2 regions of the Acidovorax sp. T1 genome follow, and region 1 is predicted to be linked to the other one. Evidence: predicted binding sites of a transcription regulator. Region 1 holds the regulator's gene; the other holds the start of a gene.
The links. The regulator sigma-54, encoded in region 1, starts transcription at its own class of promoters, with help from an activator protein. The targets are predictions, from matches to a motif close to TGGCANGNAANCTGCTTT.
Positions count from the first base shown of each region.

Region 1 (4,414 bases):
TCACGGGCCGGGTGGTCATGACCAAGGGCTCCATCGTGCTGCGCGGCGCGCGGCTCGATGTGCGCCAGGATGCCGATGGCTACCAGTACGGCGTCGTGACGGCCGAGCCCGGCAAGCGCGCGTTCTTCCGGCAAAAGCGCGACACCCCGGCCGGCGCACCGGACGAGTTCATCGAAGGCGAGAGTGAAATCATCGAATACGACGGCAAGGCCGACAACGTGCGTTTCATCACCCGCGCCGAGATGCGCCGCTATCGGGAATCGGTGGTGACCGATGATGTGTCGGGCGCCGTCATCGTTTACAACAACCTCACCGACGTGTTCACGGTCGATGGCCAGAAAAAGTCGGCCGCCAGCGTGCCGGGCGATGTACCCGCCCCGGGCGGCCGCGTGCGCGCCGTGCTGTCGCCGGCCAAGGAGCAGCCTGCCGGCGCTGTGGCCCCGGCCCCCGCGGCCAGCGGGCCGGTGCTGCGTCCCAGCAACTCGCTCGGTGGTGCAAGCAAGTGAGTGCTGTGACGGTGAATCAAGGTCAAGGCCCAGATACCCAGACGGGCAGCCGCCTGGAAGTCGAACACCTCGAAAAATCCTATGGCAGCCGCAAGGTCGTCAAGGACGTGTCGCTGGTCGTGCAAAAGGGCGAAGTGGTGGGCTTGCTTGGCCCCAATGGCGCTGGCAAGACCACCTCGTTTTACATGATCGTGGGGCTGGTGCGCTGCGATGGCGGTGATATCCGCATCGATGGCCATTCGGTGGCGAACATGCCCATCCACCGGCGTTCGCGCCTGGGGCTGTCCTATCTGCCGCAAGAGGCGTCGATCTTTCGCAAGCTGAACGTCGAAGAGAACGTGCGCGCCGTGCTGGAGCTGCAGCGCGGCGACGACGGCAAGCCCCTGCCCCGGGCCGAGATTGAAGCGCGTCTCACGGCCTTGCTGCAGGAGCTGCGCGTGGATCACCTGCGCGAATCACCGGCCCTGGCGCTGTCGGGCGGCGAACGCCGCCGGGTCGAGATCGCCCGCGCCCTGGCCACCCAGCCGCGCTTCATCCTGCTCGACGAGCCGTTTGCCGGCATCGACCCGATCGCGGTGATCGAGATCCAGCGGATCATTGGTTTTTTGAAGGCGCGCGGCATCGGCGTGCTGATCACCGACCACAACGTGCGCGAGACGCTGGGCATCTGCGACCACGCCTTCATCATCAGCGATGGCCGCGTGCTCGCCCAGGGCACGCCGGCCGAAATCGTTGACAACGCCGAGGTAAGACGCGTCTATCTCGGCGAGCACTTCAGGATGTGATGAAACCCGGCCTGTCTCTGCGCGTTTCGCAGCACCTGTCGCTCACGCCGCAGTTGCAACAATCCATCCGGCTGTTGCAGCTGTCCACACTCGAACTCTCGCAGGAAGTCGAGCAGATGCTTGACGAGAACCCGTTTCTGGAGCGCACCGCCGAAGAGGCGCCGCGCGAGGAGTTCGGCCTGGAAGCCGCCGACACCCCCGCGCAGGCCGACGACTACAGCGCCGATGATGCTATGTATTCAGGAGCTGCCAGCGCAAGCAGCACTAGCGCTGAAGGCCAAAATGATGCGGAAACCCCCAGCACCAGCGCGGACGAACCCGACTGGAGCGGCGACGGCACCGTGGAAATGGCGCCCAACGATGCCGAGTGGGGCGGTGATGCGCCCGCCCGCAACCGCAACGACTCCGAAGGCGACGAGGCCGATGCCACCGAGCTGGCGCGCTCGCACGAGTCCCTCACGTCGTTTCTGCACCGCCAGGCCCTGGCGCTGCGCCTGTCCGAGATCGACCGCGCCGCGCTGCGCTTCCTGATTGAATCGCTCAACGACGACGGCTACCTTGAAGAGCCGCTCCAAGAGCTGGCCACGGGCCTGGCTGGTGAGGGCAATCTCGAGCAGATCGACGAGCTGGTGCACCGTTTCACCGTGGCGCAGCGCCTGCTGCAAAGCCTGGAGCCCGTGGGCGTGGGCGCGCGCAACCTGGCCGAATGCCTGACGCTGCAGCTCAAGGCCCTGGCCGCCGACGAAGACAGCGGGATCGACCCCGGCACCGTGCAGACCGCCCTCTCCATCTGCCAGCAGCCGCTGGAGATGCTGGCGCGCCGCGACATCCGCCGCCTCACCCAGGCCTGTGGCGATGGCGAAGAGCGCACGCGCGCCGCCATGGCCCTGATTGCCCGGCTGGAGCCACGCCCCGGCCGCCGCTTTGCCGATGTGGAGCGCAACATCATCGTGCCCGACGTCATCGTGCGCAAAGCCGGCCGCGCCAATGGGCACAGCGGCCAGCACAACTTCATCGTGCAGCTCAACCCCGACGTGATGCCGCGCCTGCGTGTGCACGACATCTACGCCGGCGCGCTGCGCGGCCACAAGGGCGGCGAGGGCCACCAGGGCATGCAGCAGCGCCTGCAGGAGGCGCGCTGGTTCATCAAGAACATCCAGCAGCGCTTTGACACCATCCTGCGCGTCTCGCGCGCCATCGTCGAGCGGCAGAAAAACTTTTTCACCCACGGCGAGCTGGCCATGCGCCCGCTGGTGCTGCGCGACATCGCCGATGAGCTGGGCCTGCACGAGTCCACCATCAGCCGCGTGACCACCGCCAAGTACATGGCCACGCCGATCGGCACCTATGAGCTCAAATACTTCTTTGGCTCGGGCCTGGGCACCGAGACCGGCGGCAACGCCTCCAGCACGGCGGTGCGTGCGCTGATCAAGCAGTTCGTCGCCGCTGAAAACCCCGCCAAGCCGCTGTCCGACAGCCAGATCGCCGAGATGCTCAAGGAGCAGGGCATCGAGTGCGCGCGCCGCACCGTGGCCAAATACCGCGAGGCGCTCAAGATCGCGCCGGCCAACCTGCGCAAGGCTTTGTAGGCCCTTCGCTGGCGGGTGCGCGGGTTGTGCGCCCGTTGGTTGTTTTTTTGTTTCGTTGACCCTCTCACCCGCTTGTACGCCATGGCCCGCATTGTTTTCGACCTTCCCCCGCACTTCGGCTTTGCCACCGAGATGCAGATCTACATCAGCCACGTCAACCAGGGCGGGCACCTGGACAACGCACAGCTGCTCTCGCTGGTGTCCGAGGCGCGTGTGCGCTTCTTCCAGTCGCTGGGTTACCCCGAGGCGGATGTGGGCGGGCTGTCCATCGTGGTGGGAGACATCGTGGCGCAGTACCGGTCCGAGGGTTTTCACGGCGAGACCATGCGCGTGGAGATGGCGCCCGCAGACTTCAATCGCTATGGTTTCGACCTCGTCTTTCGAATGACTGAAAAGACGCAAGGCCGCGAGGTGGCGCGCGGCAAGACCGGCATCGTCTTCATCGGCAAGAGCGACCGCAAGGTGGCGCCGATTCCCGAATCCATCCGCCAGCTGCTGCGGGCCCGCGCGGGTGAGCCCGGTTTCCCCGCTGTGCCCGAGCGCGTATCTTCCCCATCGACATGAACCAACTCCAACTTTTTCTCCCCTGCGCCGCGGGCGTCGAGGGCTTTCTGGCCGACGAGGTGCATGGCATCACCGGCCTCACGGGGCAAGACCTGCTCACCGGCAGGGGCGGCGTGCTGCTGCGCGCGTCCTGGCGCGAGGCGCTGCTGTTGAACCTGCACAGCCGCCTGGCGCAACGCGTGCTGGTGCAGCTCGCGCACCGGCCCTATCGCTCCGAGAACGACCTGTACGCAGCCGCCAGCGACGTGGCCTGGGAGATCTGGTTCACCACGCGCCAGACCTTCAAGGTCGAGGTGACGGCGCAGCACAGCCCGCTGCAAAGCCTGAACTTCGCCGGCCTCAAGATCAAGGACGCGGTGGCCGACCGCTTTCGCGCCAAGAGCGGCGTGCGCCCCGACGTGAACACGCAGTGGCCCGACGTGCGCATCCACCTGCACCTGACCACCGAAGAGGCCACGATCTACATCGACACCTCGGGCGAGCCGCTGTTCAAGCGCGGCTGGCGCGAGGACAAGGGCGACGCGCCGCTCAAGGAAACCCTGGCCGCCGCCATGATCGCCGCCAGCGGCTGGGACCCCCTGGGCGACAACCCCGTGCCGCTGTACGACCCCTGCTGCGGCAGCGGCACCATTGCCATCGAGGCCGCGCAGATCGCCTGCCGCATCCCGGCGGGCATGCTGCGCCGCTTTGCGTTCGAGAAACTGCTGCCGTTCCAGGCGCATGTCTGGTCTGCTATTAAAAACGAAGCTGAAGGCGCAATCCAGGCAAGCGCTGTGCCCATATTTGGCAGTGATGTGGCCCACCGCATGGTCGATTTTGCCCAGCGCAATGCCGAGCGTGCCGGCGTGGCCGATGCCGTGCAGCTGCGCGGTGGCGACGCCCTGCAGCGCATGCCGCCCTGCGAGCAGCCCGGCGTGATGCTGCTCAACCCGCCCTACGGCGAGCGCATTGCCGCCGCCGGCACCGCCGG
Region 1 is NZ_CP021648.1:3,765,559-3,769,972, reverse strand. It holds gene lptA (lipopolysaccharide transport periplasmic protein LptA) at 1-506, shown strand, start outside; gene lptB (LPS export ABC transporter ATP-binding protein) at 518-1,291, shown strand; gene CCX87_RS17500 (RNA polymerase factor sigma-54) at 1,291-2,880, shown strand; gene CCX87_RS17495 (acyl-CoA thioesterase) at 2,962-3,444, shown strand; gene CCX87_RS17490 (THUMP domain-containing class I SAM-dependent RNA methyltransferase) at 3,441-4,414, shown strand, end outside.

Region 2 (4,414 bases), 220 kb from region 1:
ACAAACGCGGCAAGTTGGAACAACGAGCCGCGTCAGTAGAAACGTTTCCCGCGGTTCACAAACCGTCCCTGGCCAGGCGTCTCCGTCGCAGACAGTGGCAGCGCCACGGCAAGACGGAGCAACGACGCCAGGGGCGGTTTTTGGACCGCCACCCCCCATCAGAAGAAGCCGAGCTTGTTTTCTGAGTAGCTCACCAAGAGGTTCTTGGTTTGCTGGTAGTGGTTCAGCATCATCTTGTGGTTCTCACGCCCGATGCCCGATTCCTTGTAGCCGCCAAACGCCGCGTGCGCCGGGTAGGCGTGGTAGCAGTTGGTCCACACGCGCCCGGCCTTGATCGCGCGGCCCATGCGGTAGGCCACGTTGCCGTTGCGGCTCCACACGCCTGCGCCCAGGCCGTACAGCGTGTCATTGGCAATTTCCAGCGCCTCGGCTTCGTCCTTGAAGGTGGTCACGGCCAGCACGGGGCCGAATATTTCTTCCTGGAAGATGCGCATCTTGTTGTGGCCCTTGAACAGCGTGGGCTGCACGTAGTAGCCGCCTTCCAGATCGCCACCCAGGTGCGCCTGGCCGCCACCGGCCAGCACTTCGGCGCCTTCCTGCTTGCCCAGGTCGAGGTAGCTCAGGATCTTGGTGAGCTGCTCCTTGCTGGCTTGCGCGCCCATCATGCTGTCGGTATCCAGCGGGTTCTGGTGCTTGATGGCGGCCACGCGCTTGAGCACGCGCTCCATGAACTTGTCGTAGATCGATTCTTGAATGATGGCGCGGCTGGGGCAAGTGCAGACCTCGCCCTGGTTGAAGGCGAACAGCACCAGGCCTTCGATGGCTTTGTCCAGAAACGCATCGTCCTTGTCCATGATGTCGGCAAAGAACACATTGGGGCTCTTGCCGCCCAGCTCCAGCGTGGCGGGGATCAGGTTGTTGGCGGCGGCCTGCGCAATCACGCGGCCCGTGCTGGTCGATCCGGTGAAGGCGATCTTGGCAATGCGCTTGCTGGTGGCCAGCGGCATGCCTGCCTCGCGGCCATAGCCGTTGACGATGTTCAGCACGCCGGGCGGCAGCAGGTCGGCAATCAGCTCGGCCAGGATCAGGATGGAGATGGGGGTGGACTCCGCCGGCTTGAGCACCACGCAGTTGCCGGCGCCCAGGGCGGGGGCCAGCTTCCAGGCGGCCATCAGGATGGGGAAATTCCAGGGGATGATCTGGCCGACCACGCCCAGTGGCTCGTGCAGGTGGTAGGCCACGGTGTCGCTATCGATCTCGCTGATGCCGCCCTCTTGTGCGCGAATGGCGCCCGCGAAATAGCGGAAGTGGTCCACGGTCAGCGGGATGTCGGCGTTCAGCGTCTCGCGGATCGCCTTGCCGTTGTCCACGGTTTCGGCGTAGGCCAGCAGCTCCAGGTTCTGCTCGATGCGATCGGCAATTTTCAGCAGGATGTTGCCGCGCGTGGCGGCGTCGGTCTTGCCCCAGGCGTCGGCGGCGGCGTGCGCAGCGTCCAGCGCCAGTTCGATGTCTTCGGCGGTGGAGCGGGCTGCCTGGGTGTAGACCTTGCCGTTGACCGGCGAGATGACATCAAAGTATTGGCCCTTGACCGGGGGCACGAATTTGCCCCCGATGAAGTTGTTGTACTGGGGCTTGTAGGCGATCTTGGCGCCAGCGGCGCCGGGGGCTGCGTAAACGGTCATGGTGTGTTGTCTCCTGCGATGGTTGTGTGTATCGGGCGGGCCTCATGGGGCCTGTCCGATACCAACCCCCTACTCAAAACCCATGCCAGCTGGCCAAGGCGCGCGGCGTGTTGATTTCATTGGGATTTTTCTGCCAACCAGGGGCTCACCTGTCGCCGTGGGCCCGCCGTGCTGTGCCGTACCGCAACACCTGTCACGAAATGGAACAGTTGGCGCAAACCTGGCGCCCGCGCCCTTGCCCCCGGCGTTGCTGCCCGCCATACTCGTCCCATACCCACAAGCAGGCCATCCTGAGCCTGTACGGAGACAAAGCGTGCGCCCCAACACTTCCCCCGTCGCCTTGCGACAGGCCCGCCAGCATCTGCTGGACTCTGGCCAGTGCCCCAGCGGCCTGGTGGACGAGCGCCTGGCGCGCTCCTGGTCGCGCAGTATGGCGGCGGGCCTGGTGCCCACCGGGCGGCCCCAGGCCATCGACCACCCCAGCAGCGGCACCCTGCGCCATGTGCTGGCCAGCAACCCCGAGCTGCTGGCGCATTCGCGGCCGGTGATGGAGTACCTGTTTGAGCAGGTGCGCCACAGCCAGAGCGTGGTGGTGCTGGCCGACCGGCGCGGCATGCTCATGCACACCCTGGGCGACCCCTACTTTGTGGACAAGGCCGAGCGCGTGGCGCTGACCAGCGGTGCATCCTGGCACGAGGCCCACCGGGGCACCAACGCCATCGGTACGGCCCTGGCCGAGGCCTGCGCGGTCGAGGTGCATGGCGGCGAGCATTTTCTGGAGCGCAACAGCTTTCTCACCTGCGCGGCCTCGCCCATCCTGTCGGCCACGGGCGAGCTGCTGGGCATCCTCGACATCTCGGGCGACTACCGCAACGGCCACGCGCACACGCTGGGGCTGGTCAGTACGGCAGCGCGCATGATCGAAAACCGCCTGCTGGCCGCCACCTGCAAACGCAACATCCGCCTGCACCTGCACAGCGTGCCCGAGGGCATTGGCAGCGTGGCCGAAGGCATCGTGGCGGTGTCGGCCGACGGCTGGATCGTGGGCGCCAACCGCGTGGGCCTGGCGCAGCTGGGCCTGCACGCGGGCGACGTGGGCGCCACCTTGCTGGAGCGCGTGCTGGACGTGCGGCTGGGTGACCTGCTCTCGCACCACAAGCGCCGCCCCCAGCAGCCGCAGGCTTTGCGCACACCCCACGGCGGCTTGCTGTTTGCCCAGGTGCAGATGGATGCCGCCGCGTGGGTCACCCCGTCGCAGCCCGCCACGGCGGCCCGCGCCGCACCCACGCAGGACGCACTGGCGCTGCTGGACACCGGCGACGCCCGCTGGCGCGCTGCCGCCGACAAGGCCCGCCGCGTGGTGGGCAAGCCCATTGCGGTGCTGGTGCAGGGCGAATCGGGCGTGGGCAAGGAGGTGTTTGCGCGCGCGCTGCACGCCAGCGGCCCGCGCCGCGACGCACCGTTTGTGGCCATCAACTGCGCTGCCATCCCCGAGCACCTGATTGAGTCCGAACTCTTCGGCCACGTGGCGGGCGCCTTCACCGGCGCACGCAAGGAAGGCCACCTGGGCCGCCTGCGCGAGGCCCACGGCGGCACGCTGTTTCTCGACGAAATCGGCGACATGCCGCTGGCCCTGCAAACCCGCCTGCTGCGCGTGCTGCAAGAGCGCAGCGTGACGCCCGTGGGCGCCAGCAAGGCCGTGCCGGTGGACTTTGCACTGGTCTGCGCCACGCACAACCAGCTCATGCAGGCGGCAGAGCAGGGGCGCTTTCGGCAAGATTTGTACTACCGCATCAACGGCCTCACGGTGCAACTGCCCGCACTGCGCGAGCGCAGCGACTTTGTGGCGCTGCTGCAGCGCCTGCTGGCCGACCTGGGCACGGAACAGGGCCTGGGTTTTGAGGTGCAGGTGGCGCCCGACCTGTTGGCCCGCCTGGCCGCCTACCCCTGGCCCGGCAACCTGCGCCAGCTGGCCAACGTGCTGCGCACCGCCTGCGCCATGCTGGCCGAGGGCGAAGACACCCTGGGCTGGGAGCACATGCCCGACGACCTGGTGCAGGCGCTCACGGCGGCGCCCGCCAGCCCGCGCAGCGAAGCGGCAGCAGGCCCGGGTGCGGAGGGCCTGCCCGCCGCCCTCAGCCTGCAGCAACTCTCCACCGCAGCCATCGACCAGGCCTTGCAGGCCGCACGCGGCAACATGTCGCAAGCCGCTCGCCAGCTGGGCATCAGCCGGCAGACGCTGTACCGCAAGCTGGCTTCACGCACGCCTCAATAGCTACTATTTTTATAGCTTCTTGCGCTTTACTGTCAAGCGCTAGAGGCCAATTTCTTTCAAACTATTTGCTGAGATACGGCGCCAGATACCGCCCCGTGTGGCTGGCCGGGTTGGCCGCCAGTTCTTCGGGCGTGCCCACGCCCACCACGCTGCCGCCGCCCGCGCCGCCCTCGGGCCCCATGTCGATCAGCCAGTCGGCGGTTTTGATGACGTCGAGGTTGTGCTCGATGATGACGATGGTGTTGCCTGCGTCGCGCAGCTGGTGCAGCACCTTGAGCAGCAGGTCGATGTCGGCAAAGTGCAGGCCGGTGGTCGGTTCATCGAGGATGTAGAGCGTGCGGCCGGTGTCGCGTTTGCTCAGCTCTTGCGCGAGTTTGACGCGCTGCGCTTCGCCGCCCGAGAGCGTGGTGGCGCTCTGGCCCAGGCGGATGTACGACAGCCCCACGTCCAGCAGCGT
Region 2 is NZ_CP021648.1:3,987,177-3,991,590, reverse strand. It holds gene exaC (acetaldehyde dehydrogenase ExaC) at 159-1,682, opposite strand; gene CCX87_RS18490 (sigma-54-dependent Fis family transcriptional regulator) at 1,996-3,957, shown strand; gene uvrA (excinuclease ABC subunit UvrA) at 4,019-4,414, opposite strand, start outside.
Region 2: a site for sigma-54 is predicted at 1,801-1,818, ahead of exaC (acetaldehyde dehydrogenase ExaC). Genes of this name have one in related genera too.